Regions from separate parts of the Gordonia metallireducens genome, predicted to be linked through region 1. Evidence: riboswitches for the same ligand, from Rfam matches in the RefSeq annotation. Region 1 holds a riboswitch; the other holds the start of a gene.
What was found. Region 1 has a riboswitch for S-adenosylmethionine ahead of LQD00_RS15525 (bifunctional o-acetylhomoserine/o-acetylserine sulfhydrylase). Riboswitches for the same ligand answer to the same signal wherever they lie in the genome.
Positions count from the first base shown of each region.

Region 2: another riboswitch for S-adenosylmethionine. It lies ahead of LQD00_RS02425 (aminotransferase class V-fold PLP-dependent enzyme); the one in region 1 lies ahead of LQD00_RS15525 (bifunctional o-acetylhomoserine/o-acetylserine sulfhydrylase).

Region 1 covers NZ_JAJQJP010000037.1:36,481-52,426, reverse strand. Annotated here, with positions in the region: gene LQD00_RS15570 (aspartate aminotransferase family protein) at 1-596, shown strand, start outside; gene LQD00_RS15565 (D-alanyl-D-alanine carboxypeptidase family protein) at 673-1,977, shown strand; gene yhjD (inner membrane protein YhjD) at 2,068-3,132, opposite strand; gene trpS (tryptophan--tRNA ligase) at 3,181-4,215, opposite strand; gene LQD00_RS15550 (exodeoxyribonuclease III) at 4,264-5,100, opposite strand; gene LQD00_RS15545 ((2Fe-2S)-binding protein) at 5,269-5,451, shown strand; gene bfr (bacterioferritin) at 5,559-6,044, shown strand; gene LQD00_RS15535 (MFS transporter) at 6,052-7,326, opposite strand; gene LQD00_RS15530 (cutinase family protein) at 7,416-9,323, opposite strand; SAM riboswitch class IV at 9,594-9,715, shown strand; gene LQD00_RS15525 (bifunctional o-acetylhomoserine/o-acetylserine sulfhydrylase) at 9,779-11,101, shown strand; gene metX (homoserine O-acetyltransferase MetX) at 11,118-12,272, shown strand; gene LQD00_RS15515 (Hsp70 family protein) at 12,312-13,853, opposite strand; gene LQD00_RS15510 (DUF3017 domain-containing protein) at 14,016-14,297, opposite strand; gene LQD00_RS15505 (bifunctional methylenetetrahydrofolate dehydrogenase/methenyltetrahydrofolate cyclohydrolase) at 14,417-15,322, opposite strand; gene LQD00_RS15500 (serine/threonine dehydratase) at 15,378-15,946, shown strand, end outside.
Region 2 covers NZ_JAJQJP010000007.1:9,989-25,934, reverse strand. Annotated here, with positions in the region: gene ftsH (ATP-dependent zinc metalloprotease FtsH) at 1-1,592, opposite strand, end outside; gene hpt (hypoxanthine phosphoribosyltransferase) at 1,775-2,338, opposite strand; gene LQD00_RS02455 (glycine zipper family protein) at 2,652-3,359, shown strand; gene tilS (tRNA lysidine(34) synthetase TilS) at 3,388-4,338, opposite strand; gene LQD00_RS02445 (zinc-dependent metalloprotease) at 4,317-5,411, opposite strand; gene dacB (D-alanyl-D-alanine carboxypeptidase/D-alanyl-D-alanine endopeptidase) at 5,408-6,727, opposite strand; gene LQD00_RS02435 (inorganic diphosphatase) at 7,032-7,544, shown strand; gene LQD00_RS02430 (hypothetical protein) at 7,711-8,163, opposite strand; gene LQD00_RS02425 (aminotransferase class V-fold PLP-dependent enzyme) at 8,160-9,509, opposite strand; SAM riboswitch class IV at 9,527-9,641, opposite strand; gene LQD00_RS02420 (isochorismate synthase) at 9,754-10,824, shown strand; gene LQD00_RS02415 (O-succinylhomoserine sulfhydrylase) at 10,906-12,156, opposite strand; gene LQD00_RS02410 (rhodanese-like domain-containing protein) at 12,120-12,533, opposite strand; gene LQD00_RS02405 (Rv0361 family membrane protein) at 12,533-13,120, opposite strand; gene LQD00_RS02400 (ABC transporter substrate-binding protein) at 13,259-14,284, shown strand; gene LQD00_RS02395 (FAD-dependent oxidoreductase) at 14,476-15,873, shown strand.

The sequences.
Region 1 (15,946 bases):
TGATCTGCGCGTTCGGCCGCATCGGGTCGATGTTCGCCTGCGACGACTTCGGTTATGTCCCCGACATCATCACCTGCGCCAAGGGCATGACATCGGGCTACTCCCCGATCGGCGCGATGATCGCCAGCGACCGCCTGTTCGAACCGTTCCGCGACGGCACCACGACGTTCGCGCACGGTTACACCTTCGGTGGGCACCCGGTGTCGGCGGCAGTCGCGCTGGCCAACCTCGACATCTTCGAGCGCGAGGGCCTCAACGAGCACGTCAAGACCCAGGCACCGGCGTTCCGGGCGACCCTCGAGAAGCTCCACGACCTGCCGATCGTCGGCGACGTACGCGGCGAGGGGTACTTCTACGGGATCGAGCTCGTGAAGGACAAGGCCACCAAGGAGACGTTCACGGCGGCCGAGTCCGAGCGCATCCTGCGCGGATTCCTCTCCACCGCACTGTTCGACGCCGGGCTCTACTGCCGCGCCGACGACCGCGGCGACCCCGTCGTCCAGCTCGCCCCGCCGCTCATCGCGGGCCAGGCCGAGTTCGACGAGATCGAGCAGATCCTGCGGTCGGTACTGGGCCAGGCGTACTCGCTGCTGTAGTCCACGCGGCCGAACGTCGGACACGGCCGCTCCGCGAGTCCTGAGCCTGCCCGGTTCCGCTGGTAACGTGCGGTCGGTGACCTCGGGGTGGACTCGCCGGACCTCATCGGCGCTCGTCGCCGCCCTGCTCGGGCTGCTGCTGTGCGTGATCGCCGCAGGTCCGGCGGGCGTCGGACGAGCCGGGGCCGTTCCCGTCCCGACCGGTGCACCACCGGCCTTCACAACGCCCGTCACCGACCACTGTCCGCACAAGACCGGCACCCCGCCGGCCGTCGACGAGTCCGAGGTCGTCGCACCCGGCTCGACGACCCCGACCCCGCTGCCGGTCCCCACTCCGGCGATCGGGGGCGAGGACCTCGGGTACTGCGGCGTCGTCGCCGATCCCGCCGCGGGTCCGGTTCCCCCTCGGCTCACCTCGGCCGGGTGGCTGATCGCCGACCTCGACTCGGGCAACGTCATCGCGGCCAAGGATCCGCACGGGCGGTACCGGCCGGCGTCGACGATCAAGGTGCTGCTCGCGCTCATCGTGCTCGACGAACTCGATCTCGACGCGACGGTCGTCCCGACGACAGAGGACTGGGGCACCGAGGGCGACTCCTGCGGGATGGGGCCAGGCGGTCGCTACACCGTCCGCGACCTGCTGACCGGCCTTCTCATGGTGTCGGGCAACGACTGCGCCAACGCTCTCGCGCGCGAACTCGGCGGTGTGGAGACCACGCTGGAGAAGATGAACGAACGCGCCCGCGAGCTGGGTGCCGCCGACACCCGCGCGGCCAGTCCGTCGGGTCTCGACGCCGCCGGGATGTCCTCCTCGTCGTACGATCTCGCCTTGATCTACCGGGAAGCCATGGCGCAGGAGACCTTCCGGGAGTTGATCGCCAAGCCCACCTTCCGGTTCCCCGGGTATCCCCGCCGACCCGATGTGCCCGGCGACAAGGACCATCCGGCGTACGACATGTACAGCAGCAACCGCCTTTTGGTGGACGGTTATCCGGGCATGCTCGGCGGCAAGACCGGATACACCGACGACGCCCGCAAGACCTACGTCGGCGCAGCCGAGCGCGACGGACGTCGCATACTCGTCGTCCAGATGTACGGACTGTCGGTCGAGGGCGACATGTACTGGGACCAGGCGCGGGAGATGTTCGAGTACGGTTTCCGAGCCGACCCGAACATCTCGGTTGGACGCCTTGTCGAATCATCCGGGGAGGCAGTCGAAACCACCGCACCGCGCGCCGCGTCGTCGGTGGACTCACACCTCGCCAGCACCGGTTCCGACGCCGCCTCCCCCATCTCGGTCCGCATCCTCATCGGACTCCTCGCAGCCCTCGCCGCCGTGGTCCTGTTGCTGGTGGGATTGAGGCTCTTCGGGCGTAGGTGACGGATCAGACCCGTTCCCGCTCGTCCATTTCCTTCCCGCTGATTAGGCTCGATCAGCGGGAAGGAAATGGACGAGCGGGAACTTCGTCGGTCAGCGCGCTCGACTCGACAACCATCCGATCAGCACGCTGATCCCCGCACCGACGCCCGCGGCGGCTGCGAGTGCCGCGGGCCGTGGCGTCGGGTTGACCTCGACGGTCGGTGAGATGACCACGGGCCGATGCAGTTCCGCGTCCGGGTCCTCCTCGACCTGGAACTCGGCGTTCGCCGGATCGGTTGCGCACCAAGCGGCTGCGTAGAGCACGATGCGCGATGCGAGGTAGGCGAACACCATGACGCCGAGGATCGGACCGAACGCCACGCCCGCCGGGCTGCTCAGCACCGACTGGAGGTAGAGGCCGCCGACCGTCTTGACGATCTCGAATGCGACCGCGGTGATCAGACCGGCCTTGAGGGTGTTGCGGAAGGGCAACTGCACCAACGGGAGTCGGGCCATGATGAAGGTGAACAACGCCCAGGTGGCGAGGATCGACACGGCGATCGACACCGCGCGGACGAGGATCGGCGCCCACGACGCGTCATCGAGAGCCACCCACCCCAGGACCGTCTGCGTGAGACCCGAGTTGCCCAGCGCGGTGATCGCCATTGTCACGGCGAAGGCCACGCCGAGGCCGGCGAAAGTCACGAGGTCCCACACCTTCGACATGACCGCGTTGCGTTGAACGCGGCCGCCCCACATCTCGGTCATGCCGGCGCGGACGCCGGAGATCCAGCCGATGCCGGTGAACGCCGCACCGAGAAGACCGACGACACCGACCGTGGTGCGGGAATCGATGGCCGAGGTGATGATGTCGGAGACCTGGTCGCCCAGCTGCCCCGGCATCTTCTCCACGACGGCGTCCTGGATGGTCTGCAACATCTCCGGCTGCCGGGCCAGCACGAAGCCGGCGACCGCGAACGCGACCATGATGATCGGGACGAGCGCGAGGATGCCGTTGAAGCTGATGCTCGCGGCGTACAGGTTGCCTCGACGGTCGTTGTAGCGCTCGACGGTTCGGAGGAGGTGGTCGAGCCACGGCCAGCGTTCGCGCCGGTCCTCGTAGATCGACTTCGCCCGCGTTGCAAGCGACTTCCCCGAATCGACCACCGAACTCACCGCACGCCTCCTCGTCGTGTTGCCGAGGGCGCCGGACTCACGACCGTGTCAGCGCCTCGGTGACAGGAAACCCACCTTGTCATAGACCGACTCCAGCGTCGCCGAGGCCACCGACCGGGCGCGCTCCGCGCCACGCGCGAGGATCACGTCGAGCTGAGCGGGATCCTCCATGTACTCGGTGACGCGGCCGCGCAGCGGGGTGACGAACTCCGCGAGGATGTCGGCGGTCTCGACCTTCAGATCGCCGTACCCCTTGCCCTGGTACTTGTCGACGAGAACGTCCACCGGGGTACCGCTCAACGCCGACTGAATGGTCAGCAGGTTGCTGACACCGGGCTTGTTCTCCGGGTCGAAGCGGATCTCGGTCTCGGTGTCGGTCACCGCCGAACGTATCTTCTTGGCAGACTTCTTCGGCTCGTCGAGCAGATTGATGAGGCCCTTGTCGGTCTCGGCCGATTTGCTCATCTTCGCGGTCGGGTTCTGGAGGTCGTAGATCTTGGCGAACTCCTTGACGATGTACGCCTGGGGAACCTTGAGGACCTTGCCGAACCGCGAGTTGAACCGCTGCGCGAGATCGCGGGTGAGTTCGAGGTGCTGACGCTGGTCCTCACCCACCGGCACCTGATCCACCTGGAACGCGAGGATGTCCGCGGCCATCAGGATCGGATAGGTGAACAGGCCGACGCCGGCGGCGTCTACGCCCTGCTTGGCCGACTTGTCCTTGAACTGCGTCATCCGGCTCGCCTCACCGAAACCGGTGATGCACGACAGCACCCAGGTCAGCTCGGCGATCTCCGGGATGTGCGACTGGACATAGATCGTGGAGCGCTCGGGATCGACGCCGACGGCCAACAACTGCGCGACCGACAGCCGCGTGCGATCGGCGAGGGTCTTCGGATCGAACGACGCCGTGATGGCATGCATGTCCGGGATGAAGTAGAACGCCTCGAAATCGTCCTGCAGGGCCACCCACTGTCGAACCGCACCCAGATAGTTGCCGAGGTGGAAGGAATCGCTGGTGGGCTGGATTCCCGACAGCACGCGGGGGCGGGCGGCGCCGGATGCGGGTACGTCAGAACTCATTGGTCCATTTTCGCAGACCCGCAAAGCCCTTTTCCGCCGGTGCCCGCCTCACTCGTAGACGACGGTTACCGGCGCGTGATCGGACCAGCGCAGGTCGTATGCAGCCGCCCTATCGACCGTCGCCTTCACCGCACGTTCGGCGAGGGAGCGGTTGGTGAGCTGGTAGTCGATCCGCCAGCCGGAGTCGTTGTCGAAGGCCTTGCCGCGCCACGACCACCACGAGTACGGGCCGCTCTCGCCGGGATACAGCTCGCGGGTGACGTCGTGCCAGCCGGCTTCCAAGAGGCCACCCACCCACGCGCGCTCATGCGGCAGGAAGCCCGGGCTCTTCAGGTTGCCCTTCCAGTTCTTGATGTCCGCCTCGGCGTGGGCGATGTTCCAGTCGCCACCGACGACGACGTGGCTTCCGCTGCGGACGAGCCGGCCGAGGTGGGCGCCGAACTCGTCGAGGAACCGCACCTTCTCCTCGTACTTGGCGATGTCCTTCTCGGCGTCGGTGCGCGCCGCGCCCTTCGGCAGGTACAGACTGGCCGCGGTCACCGGCCCGAGGTCGGAGTCGAGGTCGACCTCGAGGTAGCGGCCGAGGTCGTCGAATTCCGCACTCCCGAAGCCGAACCGGACCGCGGCCGGCTCGGTGCGGGTCAGCACGCCGACACCGGCGTGCCCCTTGACCGACGACTCGCTCATCGTGAGATGCCAGCCGGCGTCGAGCGCAGGCGCCAGGGCGTCGCGGGCGAGACTCTCGCTCGCCCGCACCTCCTGCAGCAGTACGACGTCCAGCGACGAGTCCTCCAACCAGGGCAGAAAGCCGCGGTTGGTCTCGGAACGATGCTTGACCGCCGCGCGGATTCCGTTGACGTTGACCGTGGAGATGGAGAGTGGCACGGGGCCACATCCTACGGATGCGGTCCGACACGCCGACGCCCGCTGCACTGCTTCGAAGACGGCTACACAACGTCTCGGAATGAGACGAAAAAGAGGTAAGGCAACCCTTGCGCACCCCGGAAGAGGTATGTAAGCATTTCCTAATCCAGCACGAGGTTAGGTCCCGAGATGTTCGTTTGTATTTGCCGCGCGGTCACCGTCGACGAGGTTCATGAGCACTGCGATGCCGGTGCTTACACCGTCGACGACATCAGCGACCGCTGCGGCGCGGGCGAGGGCTGCGGAACCTGTCTGGAGAAGCTCGACAGCATCCTGAGTGAAAGGCTGGCCACCGCGACAAGCGCTGCATGATCTGACATCCGACAACTCCAGCAACAACCTCGCGCGAGTACGCGCGCGGGGCGTTTTGCCGTGTTAGCTTCATCACTACAAGTGTTCGGCTAACGGGAGGCTGTCATATGCGTGGCGACGACGAGGTCATTGCTCTTCTCAACGAGCAGCTCACGAGCGAGCTGACCGCGATCAATCAGTACTTCCTCCACGCGAAGATGCAGGAGAGCTGGGGTCTCACGGAGATCGCGGCCAAGACCCGCGCCGAGTCGATCGAGGAGATGACGCACGCGGAGATCCTCACCGACCGCATCCTCTTCCTCGAGGCGCTACCCAACTACCAGCGTCTACTGCCGCTGCGGATCGGTCAGTCCATCCGCGAACAGTTCGAATCGGACATGGCGATCGAGGTCGAGGTCGTCGAGCGCCTGCGCCCGGGCATCGCGATGTGCCGCGAGAAGGGTGACATCACCAGCGCGAACCTCCTCGAGAAGATCCTCGCCGACGAAGAAGAGCACATCGACTACCTCGAGACGCAGCTCGAGCTGATCAACAAGCTCGGCGAACCGCTCTACCTGTCGAAGACGATCGCGACGCCGCCGACCAACGGCTGACGCCCTCTCAGGCGAGTACCGGGCGCCGCCGCGCGGTCACGAACGCGACGACCGCGACCGCGATGCCGGCGATGGCCAGGGCCGCGCCGATCACCGCCGGCGACAGGAATCCCCACCCGGCACCGACCACCACGCCGCCGAGGAACGCACCTGCGGCGTTGGCGATGTTGAGCGCCGAGTGATTGAGGGCGGCGGCCAACGTCTGGGCGTCGGCGGCGACGTCCATCAGACGTGTCTGCAGCGCGGGAATCATGGTCGTTCCGGTCAGCGCGACGAGGTACGTGAGTATGAGTGCCGCCCAGGCATTCTCGGCGAGTACGGCGAAGGCGGCTAGCGTCACCGCACTGGTGGACAGTCCGGCGAGGATCGCGGTCGAGACGTTGCGGTCGGCCGCCCAGCCGCCGACGAAGTTGCCGGTCACCATGCCCAGCCCGTACAGCATCAAGGCGATCGGGACGACCGAGACCGGCAGCCCCGTCACCGAGGTGAGGGCCGAGTTCAGGTAGGTGTAGAAGGCGAACATCCCGCCGAAGCCGACGACCCCGATCACCAGGGTGAACCACACCTGCGATCGCCGGAGCGCGCCGAGTTCGGTCAGCGGGTCGGTGATCGTCATGCCGGACAGGCTCGGCAGCACACGGACCAGCGAGACGACGGTCGCGACGCCGATGACGACGACGATCGCGAAAGCGGTGCGCCAACCGAACGTCTCCCCCAGCCAGGCCGCAGCCGGTACGCCGACGACGTTCGCGACCGACAGACCGAGCATCACCTGCCCGACCGCCTTGGCCCGATTCCGCGGACCGGCCATGTGCGCGGCGACGAGCGCCGCGACGCCGAAGTACGCGCCGTGCGGGAGACCGGCGACGAATCGCGCCACGAGAAGCAGCCCGTACGACGGCGCCAGGACGGTGGCGAGGTTTCCGACGGTGAACGCCACCATCAAGGAGATCAGCAGCACCCGCCGCGACATCCGTGCCGTGAGTGCGGCGATCAGCGGAGCGCCGACCACCACACCGAGGGCGTAGGCGGAGATGACGTGACCGGCGGTGGGTTCGGAGACGCCGAGTGAACCGGCGATGTTCGGCAGCAGACCCATCGCGACGAACTCGGTGGTACCGATCCCGAAACCGCCGAGGGCGAGCGCCAGGATGGTCAGCCTGCGGGCACGGCTCGAGATCCTCGAGGAGGGGCGCTGTTCGACGTCCGACGTCGAGTTGTCGAGCACATCGATGGCGAGGTCGTCCGGTGCACCGGCGGTCGTCGTGGGGGCTTCAGGCACGCCTCATGCCAACCGGCCCTCCGCCACCTGCATTCCCCTGGGGTCGGTGAGTTCGTTCACACAGCGAACGACGAGTCGTTACGCAGCGCCTATTCCGAGCCGGAGTCACCACCGGAGGAGCTGTCCGAACCGCCACCGGTGTCGCCGGAGCCACTGGAATCCGAGCCGCTGCCACCGGAACCCGACTTCGAGCCTCCGGTCCCGCTGTCGCCGCCGGAACTGTTCGAGTCCGAACCTCCGGAGCCCGAGCCGGAACCACTGCCGGAACCGCTCGAGTCCGAACCACCCGAGTCCGAGGTCCCCGAGTCGGTGCTGCCGGCATCACCGGTGTCGCCGTCGGGACCACCCGCACCCGAGGCGCCATCATCCGACGACGGCCCGGCCGACGAGTCGGTCTCCGACCGCGTGACGCCCGGATCGGTCCCGCCGGTCGACGCGTCAGTGTCGTCCCCACCGCCGGCCGGGCTGTTGTCGTGGTCGACGGCCGGCGCCGAGGTGTCCCCGCCCGTCGAGGAGTCGCTGTTCGACAGGCCGCCGGCCACCTCGGTGACCGCAGGCGAACCGGTACCGCTGTCCGGCGCTTCGACCTCGGGAGCAGTGGTCTCGGGATCATCGTCGACGGTGGCGACGAACCGGGCCAGCGCCACCGACGCGGAGTCATCGTCGTCTGCGAGCACTGCGAGGGTGTTCGGCTGCGAGGTGATCGTCGGTCCGACGATCGCGCCCGCCCAGTAGCGCACGAAATTCACCGGCAACAGCACGATGCTTCGCACGCTGTCGGCCAGAGCAGTCACACCACGCATGAGTCGTGCCGGGGACAGACTGACGATGCCCTGCAGGATGTCCTCGAAGACGAAGAGATCGGGCAGGTAGGCGCCGTAACCGAGTTGCGGCAGCGGGGGCAGGAAGCCCTGGACCAGCCGGACGACGGGCTGCAGATTGGCCAGGGTGATGCCGAGCGGCAGGCCGATCGTCGGACGGCCGGACAGGAAATCGCCGATCTCGCCCGTGTACCCGATGTCGTTCGCCCAGCCCTGGACCAGCTCCGCGAACGCCGACTTCGCCCCGACCATGCAGACCGTCCCGGTCGCGGTCCCCGTGCCGCTGCACGAGACCGGCCGCGTATCCCACTGCGACGCGGGGTCGCGATACATCGCCCACGGGTAGAGGAAGTGCTTCGTCTGATATCCGAGGATGCCGTCGATCGCACCGATGGGGTCGTACAGCGGGTCCGGTAGGTCGCAGATGGGGTCGCCGTCGATGCACACCGACACCACCCGATCCGACACCGTTCCGAATCCCGCGTCCGCACCGTTGGCGCCGCGCGGGCCCGACATCGTCAGACCGGGGATCACACCGATCAGCGACAGCTCGATACCTCGCCCGGTCTTGTCGCCGGCGCGTCGGGGATCGGAGTACAGCTCGCCGCTGATCACATCCGGGTCGATGGTCACCATGACCGGGTTGCCCTCGTCGTCGAGAATCGGTTCGCCTGTCTCGTCGATCGCGGCGACCTCGCCGGCCGTGCCGTTCCCGATCTGCGACAGCACGTCGCCGGCGACGCGGGCGCCCTGCGAGTATCCGGCCACGACGACGGGCTTGCCCTGACACTGCGACTGGTAGCCGGCGATCGCCGACTTGGTCGCTGCGGTCCCCTGCGCGACGCTCGAGTCATAGCCCGTCGCACCCAGGGGCCACAGAGTCGTCGGATAGTCCGCGTAGATGACCTTGTAGGCACCCTCACCGGCGTACGGGGAGTTCGGATCGAGGTTGTTGTCGGGTCCGAGCCCGGTGTAGCGCTGTTTCACGCCGACGAGGTGCTGGCCCTCCGGATCGTTGGTCCCGCCCACGATGACGACCGCGCCCGCACCGCACGAGTCCGCCTTCGCCTCCGGGGCACCGCCGACCAAACCGAAGGACGCGGCCACCGCCACACCGGTCGCGGTTGCGATCAGAAACGACGTCCGACGCGACCTGAGATGCTCCATTGCCCTCACGAGGCCCACTCCTCACCACTCCCGGACACGCTTCAGGGATGAAGAGGCGTCTTCACCGGGTGAGCGGAACTCTAAGGGGAGAAAGCGAACCTGACAGGACGCTGAGAGTTGCTAACGATCCCGAACAGGTGATTCACGCTGCACATCCGGAGATTTCACCCGCTCGGAGGACACACCCACTACACGTTTTGGATGGCTAACGAGGACTTCGATTCGGCGTGACCGGGAGGGTTCTCTGGCACTCACATCCGTGTTATATCCTTGTCGCCAGGTCATGAGTATCAGCGACAAGCCCCGGCTAGCTGATCGGCAACCCTCCAACCGCGGTGGGGTGCTCCGGGTGATGACCGGGTTGTGGGATCGCGGAAGCGAAGCCCCGGCAAGCGCGGGTCCGAAGGTCGGACCCCAACAGGGTCGAGTTTGGCCCTGCCGACCGTAGAAAGTGATCAACAGTCATGTCTGATGCCAACGAAGGCACCAATCCAGCCGACAACTGGAGCTTCGAGACCAAGCAGGTCCATGTGGGCCAGGCTGCCGATGCAGCCACCAACGCCCGGGCGCTGCCGATCTACCAGACCACCTCTTACGTCTTCAACGACACGCAGCATGCGGCGAACCTCTTCGGTCTCGCGGAGCCGGGCAACATCTACACCCGCATCATGAACCCGACCCAGGATGCGGTCGAGCAGCGGATCGCGGCCCTGGAGGGTGGCGTCGCGGCTCTGCTCGTCGCTTCGGGTCAGGCCGCCGAGACCTACGCGATCCTGAACATCGTCGAGACCGGCGGTCACGTGGTGTCGAGCCCGCGTCTGTACGGCGGCACCTACAACCTCTTCCACTACACCCTGCCGAAGCTGGGCGTCGAGGTGAGCTTCGTCGAGGATCCCGAGGATCCCGCGTCGTGGCAGGCCGCCATCAAGGACAACACCCGGGCGCTGTACGGCGAGTCGATCTCCAACCCCAACAACGAGATCCTCGACATCAAGGGCATCTCGGAGGTCGCACACCGCAACGGCCTGCCGCTGATCATCGACAACACCGTCGCCACCCCGTACCTGATCAACCCGCTGGCCCACGGCGCCGACGTCGTCGTCCACTCGGCCACCAAGTACATCGGCGGCCACGGCACCGCGATCGGCGGCGTGATCGTCGACGGCGGCACCTTCGACTGGCGCGTGCAGCGCGACGGCAAGGACCTGTTCCCCGGTTTCACCACCCCGGACCCCAGCTACCACGGTGCGGTCTTCGCCGACCTCGGCGCTCCGGCCTACGCGCTGAAGGCCCGCGTCCAGTGGCTGCGCGACACCGGTGCGGCGATCGCCCCGTTCAACGCCTTCCTGCTCGCCCAGGGCCTCGAGACCCTGAGCCTGCGCATCGAGCGCCATGTCTCGAACGCGCAGAAGGTCGCGAAGTTCCTGGAGGGTCACGCCCAGGTCGAGTCCGTCGCCTACGCCGGCCTCGAGTCCTCGCCGTGGTACCAGCGCGGCCAGGAACTCGCCCCCAAGGGCCAGGGTGCGATCATCGCCTTCGAGATCACCGGCGGTGTGGACGCGGGCAAGAAGTTCGTCGACGCCCTGACCCTGCACAGCCATGTGGCCAACATCGGCGACGTCCGTTCGCTGGTCATCCATCCGGCCTCGACCACCCACAGCCAGCTGACCCCGGAGGAGCAGCTCGCCGCAGGTGTCACCCCGGGCCTGGTGCGCCTGGCCGTGGGTATCGAGGGAATCGACGACATCCTGGCGGACCTCGAACAGGGCTTCGCAGCCGCCAAATAGGACAGGTGAGGCAGTTTTGTCGGTGAGTATCGACCTGAACGCGCAAGCGTCTGATCAGCCCGACTGGGAGTCGGTCCCGGACGGGAAGCTCGTCGGCATGAGCATCGGCTCGCTGCCTCTCGACAGCGGTGAACGGATCGACAACGTCACCCTGGCGTTCCAGCGCTGGGGGACGTTGTCGCCGTCCCGCGACAACGTCATCCTCACCCTGCACGCCCTCACCGGCGACTCCCACGTCACCGGTCCCGCCGACGCCGAGCACGAGACGCCCGGCTGGTGGGACGGCCTCATCGGCCCGGGCCAGGCGATCGACACCGACGAGTGGTGTGTCATCTCGGCCAACGTGCTCGGTGGGTGCAAGGGATCGACCGGTCCCGGCTCCCTCGCCTCCGACGGTCAACCGTGGGGTTCACGCTTCCCGCAGATCACCGTGCTCGACCAGGTCCGCGCCGAGGTCGCACTCCTCGACCGCCTCGGAATCCGCAGCGTCGGAGCAGTTCTCGGCGGGTCGATGGGTGGCGCCCGCGCGCTCGAGTGGGCCATCGAGTACCCCGATCGCGTCCGCAGCGCACTGGTGCTGGCCGTCGGCGCCCGCGCCACTGCCGACCAGATCGGCATCCAGACCACACAGATCGCCGCCATCAAGTCCGACCCGGCCTGGCACGGCGGCAACTACCACGGAACCGGACAGACACCGCTGACCGGCATGGGCATCGCCCGCCAGATCGCACACCTGTCCTACCGCAGCGAACCCGAGCTCGACGAGCGGTTCGAGAACAAACCGCAGGGCGACGAGCAGCCGCTACTCGGCGGTCGTTACGCCGTGCAGAGCTACCTCGAACATCAGGCGTCGAAGCTGATGCAGCGCTTCGACCCGGGCAGCTACGTAGTGCTCACCGAGGTCCTCAACCATCACGACGTCGGCCGCAACCGCGGCGGCATCAAGAAGGCGCTCAACGAGTGCAAGGTCCCGGTCATCGTCGGCGGAATCGACTCGGATCGCCTGTACCCGTTGCGGTTACAGGCCGAGCTCGCCGAAGAACTGGGCAACTGCGTCGGCGGCCTGCAGGTCGTGCGATCCGACACCGGACACGACGGCTTCCTCACCGAGTTCGACGCCATCAGCGACCTGCTCAAGCGCACGGTCGAGCTCGCACGCCGCGACGCCTGACCCCCAGCCCTCCCGGGTTCGGAAACCGGCCGCCTGCGCTCAGCGCGGAGCGGGAACCGGGGTGCTCGACGACGCCGGCGGTGCCGTCCGAACGGCTCCGGATTGCGGTGTCTCTTCGCTGGGCGATGCCCCCGACGACTGACTGGGTGCCGACTTGTTCGGCGTCGGCTGGGTGAGCGGCGGCGGAGCCGGCGTGGTGTTCCGCGGCCGGACCTCCTTGGGCAGCAGGGTCGGCGGGATCGGGGGCGGCGTCGAGCCCGGCACGAACGGCAGCGTCGGCCACGGGAACGGCGACAGCGTGCGCGTGCTGGTCGTCCCGGTCGACGGCTCGGTCGGCGGCAACTCGGTGGTGGCCCAGCCCGGCTGTTCGTTCCACGCCGGCGGCTCCTCCGGCTGCACCGGCTGGACGGGCTGCTCATGGGTCTGCTCGACCGGCTGATCCGGAACCTGCGTCACCGGGGCCTGGGTCGTCGGCACCGGCGTCGAACTCTTCTCGCTCGACGTGGCGACGGCGGGGACGCTACCGACCGTCGACGACGGCTCGGGGACCTCGCGGTCGGCGAACGACGAGCTGACCGCGTAGAAGGTGATCAGGACCGCGGCGATGATCGCGCCCGCGGCCGCAAGCGGCGTGGCCGATAACCACTCGCGCTGCCGCTGCCCACCGATGAAGGCGAGCCGGGTTGTGCCCGAATAGGTTTCGCCGGCCAGAAGAGCCGCTCCGGTCGCCGCGACCAACTCCGGGGTCGACGGGCACACCGTGTCGAGGTCGTGGCCGCGGGCCATGTCGCGGACCGCGGGCAGATTGGCCAGACCGCCGACGAAGACCACCGCCTCCGGGATGACGCCACGGGCGGACGCCTCGGCGACGTACCGGTCGAACACCTCGCGTGCCTCGCGGACCATCGGTGCCACCGCGTTCGCCACATGGGACTCGGTCAGCGCGACCCGTCCCGCACCACCGGGGAGTGCCACCGAGGGGCCGTCTGATCCGGCGCCCGAATGTCCGTAGGCGATCTCTTCTTTCGCAGTCCGGCAGGCGCTGAGCAGTTCGCTGCGTCCGGCGCGCGTGCGGGCGGCCTCTCCCAGCGATGGGTTGTCGGCGGTGAGGTTCGCGGCGATGGCCCGGTCGAGGCGGCGTCCGCTGAGGACCGTCGAGCGTTCGAGCCCGGTGATCCGGCGACTGCTCGGATCAACGGTGTAGATCGACATACCGGTGTCGCCGCAGTCGACAACGACGGCGGTGGAGAAACGATCGATCTCGCCGGTGTCGGCGAGGCAGGCGACCACGGCCTCGTCCTCGGCGACCAGACGGATCTGGCGTCGGGGGCCGCTCCCCCGCGATCGCAGATGGCGCCGTTGGGCGGCGGTACGGGCGGCCACGCCGATCGGGCCCACCCGGGCGTCGGCCTCGCGGGCGGCGCCGAGCATGACGTCGATGCCGGCGTTGACGCGACCCGCGCCGTCGAGACCGTCGGTGGGGTCGACGTCGATGACGCGGGAATCCACCACGCTGCGGCCGAGATCGTCACGCGTCAGCAGGACGTAGTGGATCATGCCGGCACCTGCCGACACGCCCATCGACGTCACTTCATTCACATGGTCATCGGTCGGTGTTGCAGTGATACGTACTCCAGCGGTCGGTGCGTCTGCCCCAGCGTCGTACTCAGTGCTCGGCAGAGAGAATTGCCTGGTCAGGCGCGACCACTCGGTCTGAAGGTCACGCTCAGGTATCTATTGTAATCAATCCGTGCCCAAAGAGTCGATCGACGTGGCGAGCCAGAGCATCACACCGCCGACCGTCGCCATCACGGAGACGTCAAACAATTTCCCTCTGACCTGCAGTAATCCCGCCTGGGACGCCGGGATGAACGCACGGAGCAGTGCTCCGACGAGAAGCGCCGTGCCGAACACGAAGGATCCTCGGCGCCAGCGATCGAACATCACGAGCAGCGCTGCTGCCAGGACACCCAGCATGACCAGCAGGTACGGGATCTGGACGAGAACCGCGCGCACCCCCTGCACCGGCTCGGGCCCGGGTGCGGTGTCGTGATGTCCGTCACCAGGGGCCGGCGGACGCAACCGATTCGGATCCGACGAGGGCAGATCCGCCCCGGCCGGACCGACCCGCGGCTCGTCCGGACTCACGCCGTGCCGCCGCCCTCAACGCCGGCGACGGCTTCGGTGGCGGCCTGCTGGGCGGCGAGTTGCTGCTCGGCCCGTTCGACGACGTTGACGAGCAGGAAGGCGCGCGTGAGGGGTCCGACCCCGCCGGGGTTCGGCGAGACGTGTCCGGCGACCTCCCACACGTCGGGATGGACGTCGCCGACCAGGCCGGCGTCGGTCCGGCTGACGCCCACGTCGATGACCGCGGCACCCGGCTTCACCATGTCCTTGGTGATCAGATGCGGCACGCCGGCGGCCGCGACGACGATGTCGGCGCGCTCGACCTCGGACCGGAGATCGGCGGTGCCGGTGTGGCAGAGGGTGACGGTGGCGTTCTCGCTACGCCGTGTCAGCAGCAGGCCGATCGGCCGGCCGATGGTGACGCCGCGCCCCACGACGGTGACGCGGGCACCGGCGATCGGGATGTCGTAGCGACGGAGGAGATGGATGACGCCGCGCGGCGTGCACGGGAGTGTCGACTCCTTGCCCAGGACCAGGCGACCGAGGTTGATCGGGTGCAGTCCGTCGGCGTCCTTGAGCGGATCGATCCGCTCGAGCGCCGCGTTCTCGTCGAGGTGCTTGGGCAGTGGCAGCTGCACGATGTACCCGGTGCAGGCCGGGTCGGCGTTCAGTTCGTCGATCGCCGCGTTGAGCTGCTCGGTGGTGGCGTCGGCCAGCAGATCCTTGCGGATGGAGGCGACCCCGATGCGGGCGCAGTCCGAGTGCTTGCCCTTCACATAGGAATGCGAGCCCGGGTCGTCGCCGACGAGCACTGTGCCCAGACCGGGGGTGATGCCCGCCTCGCGCAGTGTGTTCACCCGTTCGGTGAGATCTGCGAAGATCTCGTCGCGCGTGGTCTTGCCGTCCAGTCGTATCGCGGTCACGCCCGACATTCTTCCATCCACGACGACTGCGATGTGAGCCACTACTGTCAGAGCCGTGAGAGCAACACGGGCCGACGTCGACCTCGCTGCGGCAACCATCTCCCCTCTCCTGCGACGGACACCGACACTGCGCACTGTCATCGAGACCGTCGACGGCCCCCGGGACGTCGTGTTCAAACTCGAATACCTCCAGCTCGGCGGCTGTTTCAAGGTGCGGGGCAGCCTGTCGGCGACGCTGCATGCACGCGCCCGGGGAGCGCTGACCGACGCCGGCGTTCTCGTCGCATCCGGAGGCAACGCGGCGATCGGCGCGGCGTGGGCCGCACGGATCGCCGGCGTGCCGTGCACGGTCGTGATCCCCGAGACCGCACCCGAGGTCAAGGTCCAGACGTTGCGCACCCTGGGCGCGCAGGTCCATCTCGTCGGACTGCGCTATCAGGACGCCGCCGACGCCGCAGGCGAACTCGCCGCAACCACCGGTGCGCTCCCACTGCACGCATACGATCTGCCCGACATCGTCGCGGGCGCGGGCACGATCGGTCTCGAGATGACCGAGGACGTCCCCGATCCGCTTACCACCGTGGTCTGCGTCGGCGGTGGCGGCCTGCTGGCCGGTCTCGCGGC
Region 2 (15,946 bases), on a different contig from region 1:
CCGTACCGCACGGCACCCAGCTTCGCGCTCATGCCGTATTCGGTGACCATCGCGCGGGCGATCTTGGTGGCCTGGTCGATGTCCGACGACGCCCCGGTGGTCGGCTCGTGGAAGACGAGTTCCTCGGCGGCGCGGCCACCCATGGCCATCACCAGACGCGCGATCATCTCCGACCGCGTCATCAGGTCCTTGTCCTGCTCGGGCACGGCGAGCGCGTGACCGCCGGTTCGTCCGCGGGCGAGGATCGTCACCTTGTAGATCGGGTCCAGATCGGGCATCGCCCACGCGGCCAGGGTGTGTCCGCCCTCGTGGTAGGCCACGACCTTGCGTTCGTGCTCGCTGATGATCCGGCTCTTGCGACGCGGTCCGCCGATGACACGGTCAACGGCTTCCTCGAGTGCTTCGCCGGTGATGGTCTGCTTGTTCTCACGCGCGGTGAGCAGGGCGGCCTCGTTGACGACGTTGGCCAGGTCGGCGCCGGACATGCCCGGTGTGCGCTTGGCGAGACCGTCGAGGTCGGCGCTGGAGTCGATCGGCTTGCCCTTGGCATGCACCTTGAGGATGGCGCGACGCCCGGCCATGTCGGGGTTGCCGACCGGGATCTGACGGTCGAAGCGCCCGGGACGCAGCAGTGCGGGGTCGAGGATGTCGGGCCGGTTGGTCGCGGCGATCAGGATGACGCCCGACCGGTCGCCGAAGCCGTCCATCTCGACGAGCAGCTGGTTCAGCGTCTGCTCGCGCTCGTCGTGGCCACCGCCGAGGCCCGCACCACGCTGGCGGCCGACGGCGTCGATCTCGTCGACGAAGATGATGCACGGACTGTTGTTCTTGGCCTGCTCGAACAGGTCTCGCACACGGGATGCACCGACACCGACGAACATCTCGACGAAGTCGGAGCCGGAGATGGTGAAGAACGGGACCCCGGCCTCACCGGCGACCGCACGCGCCAGCAGGGTCTTACCCGTTCCGGGCGGGCCGAACAGCAGCACGCCGCGCGGGATCTTCGCGCCCAGGGCCTGGTAGCGCGCCGGGTTCTGGAGGAAGTCCTTGATCTCGTAGAGCTCTTCGACGGCCTCGTCGGCGCCGGCGACATCGGCGAAGGTCGTCTTCGGCATGTCCTTGGAGAGCTGCTTGGCCTTTGACTTGCCGAAGCCCATGACGCCGCCGCGGCCACCGCCCTGCATGCGGCTCATCACGAAGAAGAACAGACCGAACAGCAGGATCATCGGCAGGACGAAGATGAGGATCTGCCAGAGCACCGACTGCTCGTTGACGTTCGTCGTGTACTTGGTGCCGGTCTCCTGGACCGCGTCGAAGATCTGTTCACCGGCCTGGGCCGGGTACTTGGTGCTGATCTTGTCCGCGTCGGCGTCGGCGACCTTGATCGGCGAGTTGAGCTCGATGCGCAGCTGCTGCTCGCGGTCGTCGATGCTGATGAACTTGGTGTTCTTCTTGTTCAGCTGCTCCAGCGCGACGGAGGTGTCGACGCCCCGGTACTCGCGGTCGGAGTCGCTCATCACGCTCCAGCCCCACAGGGCGAGCAGGACGAGCGCCAGGATGGCGAGGTTGCGGAAGACTGTCTTACGGTTCATGCCAGTTGGTGGGGGTTCGACCGGCGTGCGGGATCGAGTCCCGGCGCCCACTCCGTTCCCATGTCCTTCCCATCGACGTACACATTGAGGCTACCGGTCAACGATCACGCTGGTGAAACCGTTCCCGTTGCATGATCACCACCACGGCGCGCAGGTCATGGCGGGTTCGGAGGTCTCGCGGATCAGCTGCTGTAGACCGCGGGCTTGAGGCGCCCGATGTAGGGCAGGTCCCGGTAGCGCTCGGCGTAGTCGAGCCCGTAACCGACGACGAACTCGTTCGGGATGTCGAAGCCGACGTCGGCGACGCGCACCGGCGACCGGACGGCCTCGGGCTTGCGGAGCAGGGTGCAGACCTCGAGGCTGCGGGGCGAACGGGTGGCGAGGTTCTTCATCAGCCACGACAGGGTGAGGCCCGAGTCGATGATGTCCTCGACGATCAGGACGTCGCGGCCCTCGATGTCGCGGTCGAGGTCCTTGAGGATCCGCACGACGCCGGACGAGGAGGTAGACGAGCCGTAGCTCGACACCGCCATGAACTCCAGCTGGGACGGGATCGGGAGGGCGCGCGCGAAATCGGTCATGAACATGACCGCTCCCTTGAGCACTCCGATCAGGACCAGGTCGTCCTCGATGTCGGTGTACCGGGAGGCGACGGATCGGGCGAGTTCGACGGTGCGCTGCTTGATCTGTTCCTCGGTGATCAGAACAGCGTCGATGTCAGCGGCATAGGGGTCAGCGGACTGCACCTTTACAGCTTGTCATGTTTCGCGGGTCACATGGCCGACGGGTGGGACGGCGGTCGGAAATTACTCGCGAGTAGGGATTGGACCGTTTGGACGAATTTGCCATCGCAGTTGTTTGCATGTATAACAGTCAGATTACGAACTTTAACATCGGCCCCTTGTGAAACTTTTCTTCACAATTGTTATGCCGGGTTTGTGAATGTTGGTCGACCCGCAAGCAACGTGGGCATCAGGGGTATTTCGACCTGTGAATATGATCTACCTCAGTTCCCTATTCCCCCCTCGGGGAACTCCCCTTCATGGAAAGAATTCCTTCATGTCAACTGAACGACAGGACGGGGCCTTGTCGCGCAAATCCACGCGCACACTGGTCGCCGTTGCCATTTCCCTTGCCGCCGTGGTGATCACGGCACTCGCCGGCACCGCACAGGCTGCCCCCAAGCAGTTCGGACCGGCGACCTACGACGCGAACTGGAATCAGTCGTCGCTGACCCTCACCCTGCACAATGCCTCGGCCAGCACCGAGAACGGCACGCTGACCATCCGTGATTTCGGCGGCGCGGAAGTCTTCAGTATGCCTCTCGCATACCGCATGGAGGATCGCCAGTTCCCGATCGACGCGCGTCAGGCCGGCAACAAGGTGACGCTCATTCCGTCGCGTAACAACGCTCGTTCCGTGCAGGTCAACGCCGCCGAGGTCAACAGTCTGCGGCACCAGGTCGCAGCACCGACCACACGCCAGGAGCGGGACGATCAGGCGCTGACCCGCTTCCAGCAGCAGCTCAGTGCGGGCACGACGGTGTCGTCGCTGGTCGGCACCATTGTCGGCGCGATCGTCGGTGGTCTCATCGGCTGCATCGTCGGAATCACCGCTGCAATCGTCGGCTGCCTCGTCGGAGTCGCACCTGCAGCCGCGGTCGGCGGCATCGTCGGCCTCGCACTCGGTGGCGGTGGCACCCTGATCGGCGCCGGCCTCCAGTACTTCCAGACGATCAATTCGCCGTTCAAGGCACCCAAGAAGTAGGTCGCAGACCTTTTCCTGGCGGTCCGTCTCACCTCTCGGTGAGGCGGACCGTCAGCGTTTGACCACTACGTTCCACGACGGTCCGCACGCCCGGGTCCCCGCCGATCGCCACCTGCGCGCCCCCGTTCTCACCGACGAGCCGATCGACCGCGGCGATCACGCGATGCGTCGGCTCGGTGGCCCCGACGTCGAGCAGCCAGCGACGGATCACCCTGGTCCGCACCGCCCTCGGCACGTCCCGCAGCGGTTCGATCTCCAGTCCGTCGACAGTGTGGGCGCTCCCCCACACCGCCCCCGCCCAGGCGTCGAGGGCGTCGTTGTCGTCCTGGAGCGCCTCTGCGGTCCGGCCCAACGCGTCCACGACGCCGCCGCGGACCACATCGTCGAGCAACGGCAACACCTCCGCACGCAACCGCACCCGGGTGAACCGGGGATCGCGATTGTGCGGGTCGTGGTGCACGGCGAGCCCGAGTTCGGTGCACACGGCCAGCGTCTGCATCCGCCGTACACGCAGCAACGGCCGGCCCCACGGTGCCTTCCATGCGCGCATACCCGCGATGGATCGTGCCCCCGAGCCGCGTGCGAGTCCGAGAAGCACCGTCTCGGCCTGATCGTCGGCGGTGTGCGCGAGCAGCACGGGTCGGCCGCCCCGGGCGGCGTCGAGCGCGGCGTACCGCGCCTCGCGGGCCGCTGCTTCGAGACCGCCGCGAGTCCCGACCCTCACCTCGAGCACCCGGGCTTCGGCACCGAGTTCTCGTGCCGTGTCGGCGGCCCGCGCCGCGACCCCTGCGGAACCCTCCTGGAGACCGTGGTCGACGACCAGTGCGGTGACATCGAGTCCCGCGCGAACAGCCGTCGCCGTCAGTGCGAGCGAGTCCGCCCCGCCGGAGAGCCCGACGCAGACGGAGGCATGCGGGTCGTCGAGAACGGTGGTCGCGAAATCCGCGACCACCCGCGTCACAGCACGCGTCGAATCCATGCCTGCGGCGTGTCGATCTCGTCCGGAAGCGGCATCGTCTCGGGCGAGGTCCACACCGTGTTGAACCGCTCCATCCCGACGGTCTCGACCACCTCGTCGACGAAGGCCTTCCCGCGGACGTACTGCGCGATCTTGGCGTCCATGCCGATGAGCGCGCGGATGATGCGCTGCACCGGGTTCTGCGGTGCCTTGCGGCGCTTGTCGAAAGCGGTTCGGATACGGGCGACGGACGGGACGTGCGCCGGGCCGACGGCGTCCATCACGTGGTCGGCGTGACCCTCTAGCAGCGTGCCGAGGACCATCATCCGCTGGAAGGCGTCGAACTGCTCGGGGCTCTGCAACAGCTGCATCGCGCCGATGATGCCCTTCTCGCGGGGTTCGGAGCTCTTCAGCGCCTTGGTCATCCGCGTGACGATCTCGGTGGTCGACTCGCCGGTCTCGGAGGTGAGCACGGCGACGTTGTCCTGCATGTAGTCGCGCAGCCACGGGTTGGCCGAGAACTGCACGCGGTGCGTGACCTCGTGCAGGCACACCCACAGACGGAAGTCCGACGGCACGACCTTGAGCTGGCGTTCGACGTTGATGATGTTGGGTGTCACGACCATCAGCACGCCGGGTTCACCGGTTTCCGGGTCGGGCGTGAACGGATCGTACTGGCCGAGGATGGCCGTGGAGAGGAAGGCGAGCAGACCGCCGGCCTGCACCCCGCCGAACTTGGCGGCGAGGCCGGACGAGGCCATCTCGAGACCGGCCTCTGATCCCAGCATCGATCGCATCGAGACGGAGGCCGCGTCGATCCACCCCGACCGGTCGAGGATTCGGGTCGTCGGGATGCGGAGTCCGTCGGCGAGACCGGTGACCTCGCGGACCGGTGCCTCCGCACGCGTCGCCGCGTCGGCGAGCTCGGCCTGCGCGGCCTCATAGGTGTACGCCGTGGTCTTGGGACCGGGTCGGACGAGCCGTTTGGCGGTCGACGCGGCGAGCGGCCAGTCGATCTGCGACCCGATGCTCAGGCGGGTGTCATCTCCCGCCGGTTCGACCGCGGCCTTGCTGTCGGTTCCTGACATGCTCATCGGCACCCGCACTCTCTGAGTTGACCCACCACGGCGTCCAGGGCGGGTCTCGCGTCCGCCGGCGAGGTGCCGCCGGACATGAGGGCGAACGACAGCACGCGGCCATCGATCGTTTGGACTATGCCCGTCAACGAACTGACGCCGGTGAGTGTTCCGGTCTTCGCGCGCACCCATCCGGCACCGGGTGTGGTGGCGACCGGGAATCGGTCGGCGAGGGTGCCCGTACCGGCGGCGATCGGCAGCCCGTCGAGCATCGGTCGCAGCTTGGGATTCGAGGGTCCGCTGGCGGCGGTCATCACCGCGTCGAGCAGCGCAGGCGTCGTGCGATTGGCGTAGGAGATGCCCGAGGCGTCGGCCAGCGTGGTGCCCTTCCACTGGTCGGGGAAGGTGGTCGACAGGACCTGCTCGATCGCGTCGACGCCGGCGGCGAGGGTCGCGGGGCCGCCGCGATGCATCGACAGTTCGACCGACAGCGTCTCGGCGAGCACGTTGTCGCTGTAGCGGAGCATGTCGTTGACCCGGGTCACCAGCGGCGCGGACTCGACCTTCGCCACGACGCGGTCGCCGGCGGGTGCGGACGCCTCGGTCACCGGCGCGTCGACGCCGAGCGCTGCGGCCAGTGCCTCACCGGCCATGATCCCGGGCGTCGCGGACCGCGGTGAGTACTCGTCGAGCGGTTCGAGGCGGGCGCCGTCGACCATCAGCGACTCGATCGGCGCGATGTCACCGCCCTGGATGTCCCGGCGGTCCCAGGTTCGGTCCATTGTCGGGCCGGAGAAGGCACTAAGGTCCACCGCCACCGAGGTGACCGGGATGCCGGCCTGTTTGATCTGCTCGGCGAGGTCGGCGATGCGGGCGGGTTCGCTGTAGAAGGTGTCGGCATCGGCGGGCTGCGCCGTCAGGGTCGGATCGCCGGCGCCCTTGAGGATCACCTGTCCGTTCGACCCGGCGACGACCGTCGTCGTCAGGCGCGCGTCGTGCGGCATGGCCTCGAGGAAGGCCGCGGCCGAGAGCACCTTGTCGTTCGACGCCGGGATGCGCGGACGGGCGGGGTTGCGCGACCACAGGACCTCGCCGGTCAGCGAGTCCGAGATCATGCCGCTCAGGACGCCGAGCGCCGGATTCCGCAGTGCGGGACCGATCGCCCGGGACACCCCGGCGGGGGTCGGGGCCGGAGCGGTTGCGGCGACCGGGTCGATCTGTGGGTCGAGGGAGATCGCGGCGGGCTGTGGCGGGATACCCGGCGGCAGCTCGGCGTCCTTGTCCAGGCGGAGCGCCACGACCACGGCTGCGGTCGACACCAGCGCGAGGACCACGACGGCGGCGATCGTCCACCAGAGGAGTCTGCGACTACGGGGTCTGCCATCACGACCTGCGGGTCTGGTGGTTGCGCCCACGAAGCCTCCGGATCTCTCGCACTGCCCTTACCGATTCTGCACGGACCGACCGATACGCCACTGACCGAAATGTCGGATATGCACGACCCGGGGTCCGAAACACCCGCGAACTGCGGGGGTACGAAGTCCGAGGTCGTCGAACTAACAGTATCGTTGTTGCGACGCGCGGCCATCTGGGCCGTCCGGCGATCACACCCCCGATCCGCAACTGCCAGGAGGAACAGTGGAATTCGATGTGACCATCGAGATCCCCAAAGGTGGCCGAAACAAGTACGAGGTCGACCACGAGACGGGAAAGGTCTACCTCGACCGCTACCTGTACACCTCGATGGGCTACCCGGCCGACTACGGCTACATCGACGGCACACTCGGTGAGGACGGCGACCCGCTCGACGCGATGGTCCTGCTGCCCGAGTCGGTCTTCCCCGGCATCATCGTGCGCGCCCGCATCGTCGGCATGTACACCATGACCGATGAGGCCGGCGGCGACGACAAGCTGCTGTGCGTGCCCGCCGGTGACGTGCGTTGGGACCACATCAAGGACATCTCCGACGTGTCGGAGTACGAGCTGGGCCCGATCTCGCACTTCTTCGAGCACTACAAGGATCTCGAGCCCGGCAAGGAGGTCCAGCCCGGCGGTTGGGTCGGCCGCGAAGCTGCCGAGAAGGTCGCCCAGGAGGCCATCGACCGCCTCGCCGCTCACCCGCACGACGCCAACGAGCCCTCGCGCGGCTGACGCCACCCGAGCAGTCATTCACGACCGCCGACGACACACGCTGTCGTCGGCGGTTCGTGTTTTCCCGGGTGGAAAGCGGAATCGCCACCTCCGGCCACGATCGCCGGGTCCAGATGGCGATCGTGAGCCGGAAGCGGCGATCGTGCGTTCGGTCTGACCTGAACCGCTAGGCGACCCGGTGCCGCACGTCGGTGAAGACCGGGAGCACTTGCTCGCGGATCCGACTGTCGGTCGCCGAACCGTCGACCGGGACCAGGATCACCGCGTCGGCGACCTCGGCGGCGTAGATGTCGCGGAGCAGCGTGATCAGGCCGTGGGTCGTGCCGACGTAGCGGATGGTCTCCGCGTTGTCGGCGGCGCCTCCGGCCTGTGCGACGGCGGCGCGTGCGGACGCCGCGTGCGGCGCGATGGCCACCTCGACCTCGAGGGCGACGACGAAGTTCGCCTGGTCGTGGGTGCCGGCCCGCAGCAGCGAGCGCGCCCGCTGGGCGTCGCGCAGGGTCTCGCGGCGCACGACGATCGGGAAGGTCTGGGCGACCGCATCTCCCGCGATGGCGACCCGGAAGCCGGGGCGGCCGATGGTGGCGGCGTTGCGCGGAGTGTCGAGTTGGACGGTCATGCGGGGTACCCCTCGTCGAGTTCTGGTCGGGTGGTGGTCGTGGTGGCGCCGAGCGCGCCGAGTGCGTCGAGCAGGCGGTCGATGTCGTCGGAGGTGGTGCCCGCACCGAAGCTCGCGCGGACGGCACCTTCGGGATGACCGAGTCGCTTGAGCAGCGGGTGGGCGCAGAACTTGCCGTCCCGCACACCGATTCCGTGCTCGCTGCTCAGGTATTCGGCCACAGCCCGCGGCGCGAGGCCGTCGACGGTGAAGCCGGCGATGCCGACGCGGTCGGTCGAGTCGGAGAAGATCTGCAGCGGACGCACGCCGTCGATGCGGGCGAGACCGGCGTCGAGCCGTTCACAGAGCCGGAGTTCGTGGAGGCCGATGGCCTCGGGGCCCAGCTCGGCCAGTGCGGTGCACGCCTCGGCGATCGACACGGCGCCGAGCACGTTCGGCGAGCCGGCCTCGTGGCGGGCAGCGCCGGTGTGCCAGGTGGTCCCGGCCGAGCTCTCCTCACCGTCCAGCTCGACGTCGGCGGTCGCTCCCCCGCCGGCGAGGTACGGGTCGGCGGCGTCGAACCAGTCGGACCGTCCGATCAGGACGCCGGCACCGAACGGCGCGTACGCCTTGTGACCGGAGAAGGCCAGATAGTCGATGCCGTGGCTGACGATCGAGATGGGGCGGTGCGCGACGAGCTGCGCCGCGTCGACCAGGATGCGAGCCCCGTGACGGTGGGCGATCGAGGCCAGCCTGCCGATCGGGAGGACCTCGCCGGTGACGTTCGACGCGGCGGTCACCGCGAGCAGCGACGCCGGCTTCGAGGCGAGTTCGGCCTCGATCGCGACGAGGGTGTCCTCGATCGTGTCGCAGGCGGTCACCACGCGAGCCCGGTTCCGGCCGTCCTTGGGTGCGCACCACGGCAGCAGGTTGGCGTGGTGCTCGATGTCGAGGACCACGACGTCGCCGGGCGTGATGTGGGCGGCGAGGTTGATCGCGTCGGTGGTGTTGCGGGTGAAGACGACGGTGTCGTCGACGCGGCCGCGGACGAACTCGCGCACGGTCTCGCGGGCGGCCTCGTAGCGACGGGTGGTGACCTGCGAGAGGTGACCTGCACCGCGGTGCACGCTCGCATACTCGCCGAGGGCACCGGCGACCTGTGCGGCAACCGACGCCAGCGCCGGGGCGCTCGCCGCGTAGTCGAGATTGGCGTAGCCGACGCTGTGTCCGGCGGCGACGGGAACCTGGGCATCCGCACCGACGACCGGTGCGAGCGCGGGGATGAAGGGCGCCCGGTCCGGGGTCGCGGAAACTGCGACACGGGTCGGGCGAACGGTGGTGACGGGTGCCGAGAGCACAGCAGTCATGACAAGAACTCCTCGAGAATCCACACTTGCCGCATTCGGGTTCGAGCGCAGCCAGGTCGTCACCCGGAGCACCCCACCGTGGAGGAGGGTTGCCGACCAGCGAGCCGGGGCTTGTCACTGGCACTCATGACCTGCGACAAGACTCGCGGATCCCGGAGAAGGGTGTCAATTTAGATTCACCGTGATTCATAGTTAGGACAGGCTTACCTGTACCCTGGCTGTCGTGTCATCGAGTGAGGTCTTCGTGTTGTCGCGTCCGCACGGCACCGTGCGCGGCGAAGGGGTGGTCCGGTCGTTCACCGACGTCGACGAGGCGTCCGCAGCGCTGCGTGCGGGCGAGGTCGCGTCGCTGACCGGCGCGATCCCCTTCGATGTGCGCGACCCGGCGGCCCTGGTCGCCCCCGCACGACTCCGGACCGGCGAAGCACCGCTGCCCGGGACCGGCCCGCTGTCACGACGCGCGATCTCGACCGTGCTCCACCCCGACGCCGACGAGCACCGCGAACGCGTCGCGCACGCGGTCAAGCGCATCGTCGCGGGTGACGTCGGAAAGGTGGTGCTCGCGCGTAGCATCGACCTCGTGCTCGACGAGCAGGTCCGGCCGGACGAGTTCATCGACGCCCTGGCCGGCGGCAACGCCGGCCACAACGCCTTCGGTGTGGACGTCGGCGCCGCAACGGGTTCGGGAACGTGGTTGGTCGGCGCGAGTCCCGAGGTTCTGCTCCGCAAGTCGGGTTCGACGGTGACCTGTCACCCGTACGCGGGTTCGGCCGCGCGGTCCGCCGACCCTGCCGTCGACCGTGCCACCGCCGACGAATTGCTCGCTTCGGCAAAGGATCTCGCGGAGCACGCCTTCGTCGTCGACCACCTGCGTGAACGCCTGGGACTTCTCTGCGATGACATCGACGCACCCTCGACGCCGAAGCTCGAGTCGACCGGCGAGGTCTGGCATCTGGCCACCCCGATCCGCGCGACGCTCCGCGACCCGGCGACCACCGCCCTCGACCTCGCGCTACTCCTCGGCCCCACCCCCGCGGTGTGCGGAACCCCGAGCGACGTTGCCGCACAGATCATCCGCGATGTCGAGGGCGACCGCGGTTTCTACGCCGGCGCGGTCGGCTGGTGCGATGCCGCCGGCGACGGCGAATGGATGGTGACCATCCGCTGCGCCGAACTCGCCGCCGATGGTCGGAGCCTGCGCACCTGGGCGGGCGGCGGCATCGTCGAACACTCCGATCCTCAGGCAGAACTGGACGAGACCGCGTTCAAACTACGGACCGTGCTGAACGCACTGGGGATCGCGGAGCTGCCGTAGCGCTGCGCAAACCCACCACTTTTCGGCAAACCCAGCACCCCGAGGGGTGGTGATTCTGCCGAAAAGTGGTGGGTTTACGCGTCAGCCGAGCGCCTGATCCAGATCCGCGAGCAGGTCGTCGATGCCCTCGAGACCAACCGAGAGGCGGACGACCGAGTCGCTGAGGCCGATCGCGGCGCGACCCTCGGGCCCCATCGCGCGGTGCGTGGTGGTGGCCGGGTGGGTGATCAGCGACTTGGAGTCGCCGAGGTTGTTGGAGATGTCGATGACCTTCAGCGCGTTGAGGACCTCGAAGGCGCGCTTCTTGCCGTCGATGCCGTCGTGGTCGTTGAGCTCGAAGGTCACCACGGTGCCGCCACCGGACATCTGGCTCTTGGCCAATTCGAACTGCGGATGCGACTGCAGGAACGGGTATTTCACCCAGCGGACGCGGGGGTCGGCTTCCAGGAACTCCGCGATGCGCAGGGCCGAGGACACCGAGGCGTCGACGCGCAGGCGCAGCGTCTCGAGGCCCTTGACCAGCGTCCAGGCGTTGAACGGGCTCAACGCCGGACCGGTGTGGCGCATCAGCTGCTGCACCGGGCCGTCGATGTACTCCTTGGTGCCGAGGACGGCACCGCCCATGACGCGACCCTGGCCGTCGATGTGCTTGGTGCCGGAGTAGACGATGACGTCGGCGCCGAGATCCAGGCCGCGCTGCAGCAGCGGGGTGGCGAAGACGTTGTCCAGCACCACCTTCGCGCCCGCGGCGTGCGCCAGCTCGGACACCTTGACGACGTCGACGAGGGTCTGCATCGGGTTGGACGGGGTCTCGAAGAAGACCGCCGTGGTGGGCTTGGACAGCGCCCGCTCCCACTGTTCGAGGTCTTCGCCGTCGACGAACTCGGTCTCGACGCCCCAGCGCGGCAGGATCTCGTTGCAGACCACGAAGCACGAGCCGAACAGGCTGCGGGCGGCGACGAGCCGGTCGCCGGCCTTGAGCAGCGCACCGAGCGCCACGAACACCGCGGCCATACCGCTGGCGGTTGCGAAGCAGGCCTCGGCACCTTCGAGCTGCCGCAGTCGCTCCTGGAACATGTGGACCGTCGGGTTGCCGTAGCGGGAGTAGACGAATCGCTGGTCCTCGCCGGTGAAGGCACGCTCGGCGGCCTCGGCGGAGTCGTAGACGTATCCGCTGGTCAGGTACAGCGCCTCGGCGGTCTCGTAGAAGCCGGAGCGGGCGAGGCCACCGCGCACCGCGATGGTGTCGGGCGAAAGACCTTCCGGCAGTTCATAACCCACGGACAGCTCAGGACTCACGATTGCCTCCACGGCAGGTTTTCGGCGCGCCATCCCGACGCACCTCGATGATCGTTCTCGTCGAGGGCACCCTCGAACCCGTCGACCACGTTGTAGGCCTTGCCGATCCCGTCGGCGGTCGCCGCCTCGGCCGCACCGATCGATCGGTGCCCGGAGCGGCAGAGGAAGATGACCTCGTGGTCATCGGTGACCCCGGCGCTGCGCAGCTGCTCGACGAACTGCTCGTTTCGACGGCCCTCGGGGAACGTCGTCCACTCGGCGAAGATCGTGCGCTTGCCCAGTATCTCGAGGTCGGGGACGCCGACGAAGGACCATTCGGCCTGCGTCCGACAGTCGACGAGGACCGCGTCGGGGTTGTTCTCGAGCTTCTCCCACGCTTCCCGCGGGGTCAGGTCGCCGGCATAGGTCATCAGGAGCACACCTTCCATTCGCCGTTCTCGCGCACCACGGTCGTATCCACGACCTTCTTGTCATCGGGAGTGTTCTTATAGTGCCAATGGACCTTCGCGGTCGCCCGGCCACCGTCGACCACCAGGTCGGTGATCTCGGGGATCTCGATGGGGCCGTTCGCGTCCAGAGACGCCTGGTTCTCGGCGAGGAACCGGGCCTCGGAGACGAACTCGACCTTGTTCAGGTCCGCATCGCAGGTGTTCGCGCGGTACTCGGCGTAGTTCGGGCCGTTGCGGGCCGTGTACTGGTCGTTGATCGCGTACTGGACCAGCGCGTCGTCGCTGACGCGGTCCTCGGGCGGACGCGAGATGTTCGAGAGGACGATGCCCAGCACGAAGAGCGCGACCACACCGGCCGCGACGAAGAACGGCCACGCGTTCTTCCAGTTCGGCGGAGACTCTTCGACGAGGGCGGCGTCCACGTCGTCGTCCGATCCGGCCTTGCCGAGGGCAGGCTTCTTCAGGGACGCGGCACCCCGCGGGATGTTCCGGGGTGCGGCGCCCTTACCGGAGGGCTTGTCGGGGCCCCCGCCTGCAGCTTTGGCCATGGCGCGAAGTGTAACGACAGTCCTGGTGTGACCTCCGTCCGGCTTCTCCGGCCTCCCGTACCGAAAAGCCGGGGCAGGGTTTTGGTGATCCGTAAGTAAGGTGGACCTCACTACTTCCGTCGACCGGCGAGGACCCTTATGCGTCTGCACACCCATCGACTGTCCGGACTCCTGCTCGCGCTGGTCGCGGCGGCTCTGGTGGCGACCTCCTGTTCGGCCCCGGACGAGGGTGTCGCCGATGATTCGGCACGGGTCCCCGCCCCGGAGGCCGGCGCGATCCCGGTGACACTGCAGCAGGTCTATGCACCGGCGGTCGTGGAGAAAGCCCCCCAACGGATCGCCGCGCTGGGGGTCGGCGACGCCGACACGCTGCTGGCCCTCGGCGTCATGCCGACGACGAGCGCCCCGTTCGCCGATCCCGACCAGGCGAAGGCGCCGTGGAACGCCGAGCTGATCGGCGACTCGCAACCGGTGGTTCTCTCCAACACCTCCGCGGCCCTCGGGAACGAGATCCCCAAGGCGCTCGCCACGAGCCCCGATCTGATCACCGCCGTCGGCGCCGACCCCACCCGCGACCAGTTCGACCTGCTCAGCAAGACCGCACCCACCATCCTCCGGCCCGCCCAGTACAAGCCCTGGCAGGTGCCGTGGACTGCGCAGACCATCCAGATCGGCACCGCGATCGGGCAACCCGACCTCGCCCGGCGCAAGATCGGCGAGACCGAGTCCTTCCTCGCGGGCATCCGGGCGAAGAACCCGCAGTTCGCCGGCAAGACCGCCGTCGTGGTGACCGCGAGCCCGACCGGCGGGGTCTCGGTGTACGGACCCGAAGACGGCCGCGCGCAGACCGTCGCCGGCTACGGTCTCACCTTCCCGACCGCCCTGCGCGATGCGATCACCAGCGGCTTCTACGGCGAACTGCCTGCCGAGAGCCTCGACCGGCTCGATGCGGCCGACGTCGTCGTGGCCGTCGACTGGGAGGGCTCGAACGACAAGCTGCGGTCCAATCCGGCGTTCACCCGACTCGAGGTGGCGCGGTCCGGACGTGTCGCCTACTTGTCCCAGCAGGTCGGCAGCGCGATGTCGGTGCCGACCCTGCTGACGATCCCGTGGGTGGCCGGTGAAGCCGTCGGCCCCCTCGCCGAAGCGGCCGGCTCACGCTGACGCGCGTGGCACGCCGTCATCACGGTGACGTCGAGAAGTGAGGACTACCTCACAGCCGGTTTTGGTCGTAGACACCGAGCGCCTACCGTAGAAGGGATAGGCCATACCCAAGCGTGTCGACACCAGAACCAAGGGTTTTCGGATCCGGTTCCTGCGTCGGGGCGCGCCGAGCAACGGAAGACACCTACTCCATGAGCGACAACAGCCGCCCGCTTCGGGTTGCGATCGTCGGTGCCGGTCCCGCCGGGATCTACGCCGCCGACGCGTTGATGAAGTCCGACACCGCGAAGGATCGCGGCGTCAGCATCGACCTCTACGAGCGTATGCCGGCTCCGTTCGGACTGATCCGTTACGGCGTCGCACCTGATCACCCGCGCATCAAGGGCATCATCACCGCCCTGCACAAGGTCCTCGACAAGCCGCAGGTCCGCCTGCTCGGCAACGTCGACTACGGCACCGACATCACCCTCGACGAGCTCAAGTCGCACTACGACGCGATCATCTTCTCCACCGGCGCCACCGACGACCGCGCCCTCGACATCCCCGGCATCGACCTCGAGGGCAGCTACGGCGCCGCACAGTTCGTCGCCTGGTACGACGGCCACCCCGACTTCCCGCGCACCTGGCCGCTCGAGCAGGAGAAGGTCGCCGTCATCGGCGTCGGCAACGTCGCCCTCGACGTCGCCCGCATTCTCGCCAAGACCGGCGACGAACTGCTGCCCACCGAGATCCCGGCCAACGTCTACGAAGGACTCAAGGCCAACAAGGCCGTCGAGGTCCACGTCTTCGGCCGCCGCGGCCCCGCCCAGGCCAAGTTCACCCCGCTCGAGCTCAAGGAGCTCGACCACTCGCCCAACATCGAGGTCATCGTCAACCCCGAGGACATCGACTACGACGAGGGTTCCACCGTCGCCCGCCGCGGCTCGAAGATCACCGACCAGGTCGCCACGATCATCGAGAACTACGCGATCCGCGAGCCCAAGCAGGGGGCGATCCACAAGCTGTTCCTGCACTTCTTCGAAAGCCCCGTCGAGATCCTCGGCGAGGACGGCAAGGTCGTGGGCCTGCGCACCGAACGCACCCAGCTCGACGGCACCGGCAACGTCAAGCCCACCGGCAAGATCACCGACTGGGAGGTCGGCGCGGTCTACCGTGCGGTCGGCTACCTGTCGGACAACCTGCCCGACATCCCCTTCGACTCCCAGGCCGGGGTCATCCCCAACGAGGCCGGACGCGTGTTCGACGAGGGTGACCAGCTCACCGGCGTCTACACCACCGGCTGGGTCAAGCGCGGCCCGGTCGGTCTCATCGGCCACACCAAGGGCGACGCCAACGAGACCGTCGACTGCATCCTCAAGGACATGGAAGCCGACAAGCTCCTCGCACCGGCCACCCCCGGCGAGGACGCCATCGTCGAGCTGCTCGAGTCCAAGAACATTCCGTTCACCACCTGGGACGGCTGGTACCGCCTCGACGAGCACGAGCGGGCACTCGGAGCCGCCGAGGGCCGCGAGCGCGTGAAGGTCGTCGAGCGTGAGGACATGCTCGCCGCATCCGAGCCCCACAAGGTGGCGCGCCCGTCCGCCTGAGACACCTCGGCAGAGTTCGACGACGAGGGGCGACCGGTTCTCACCGGTCGCCCCTCGTCTTTGTTCGTTCCGA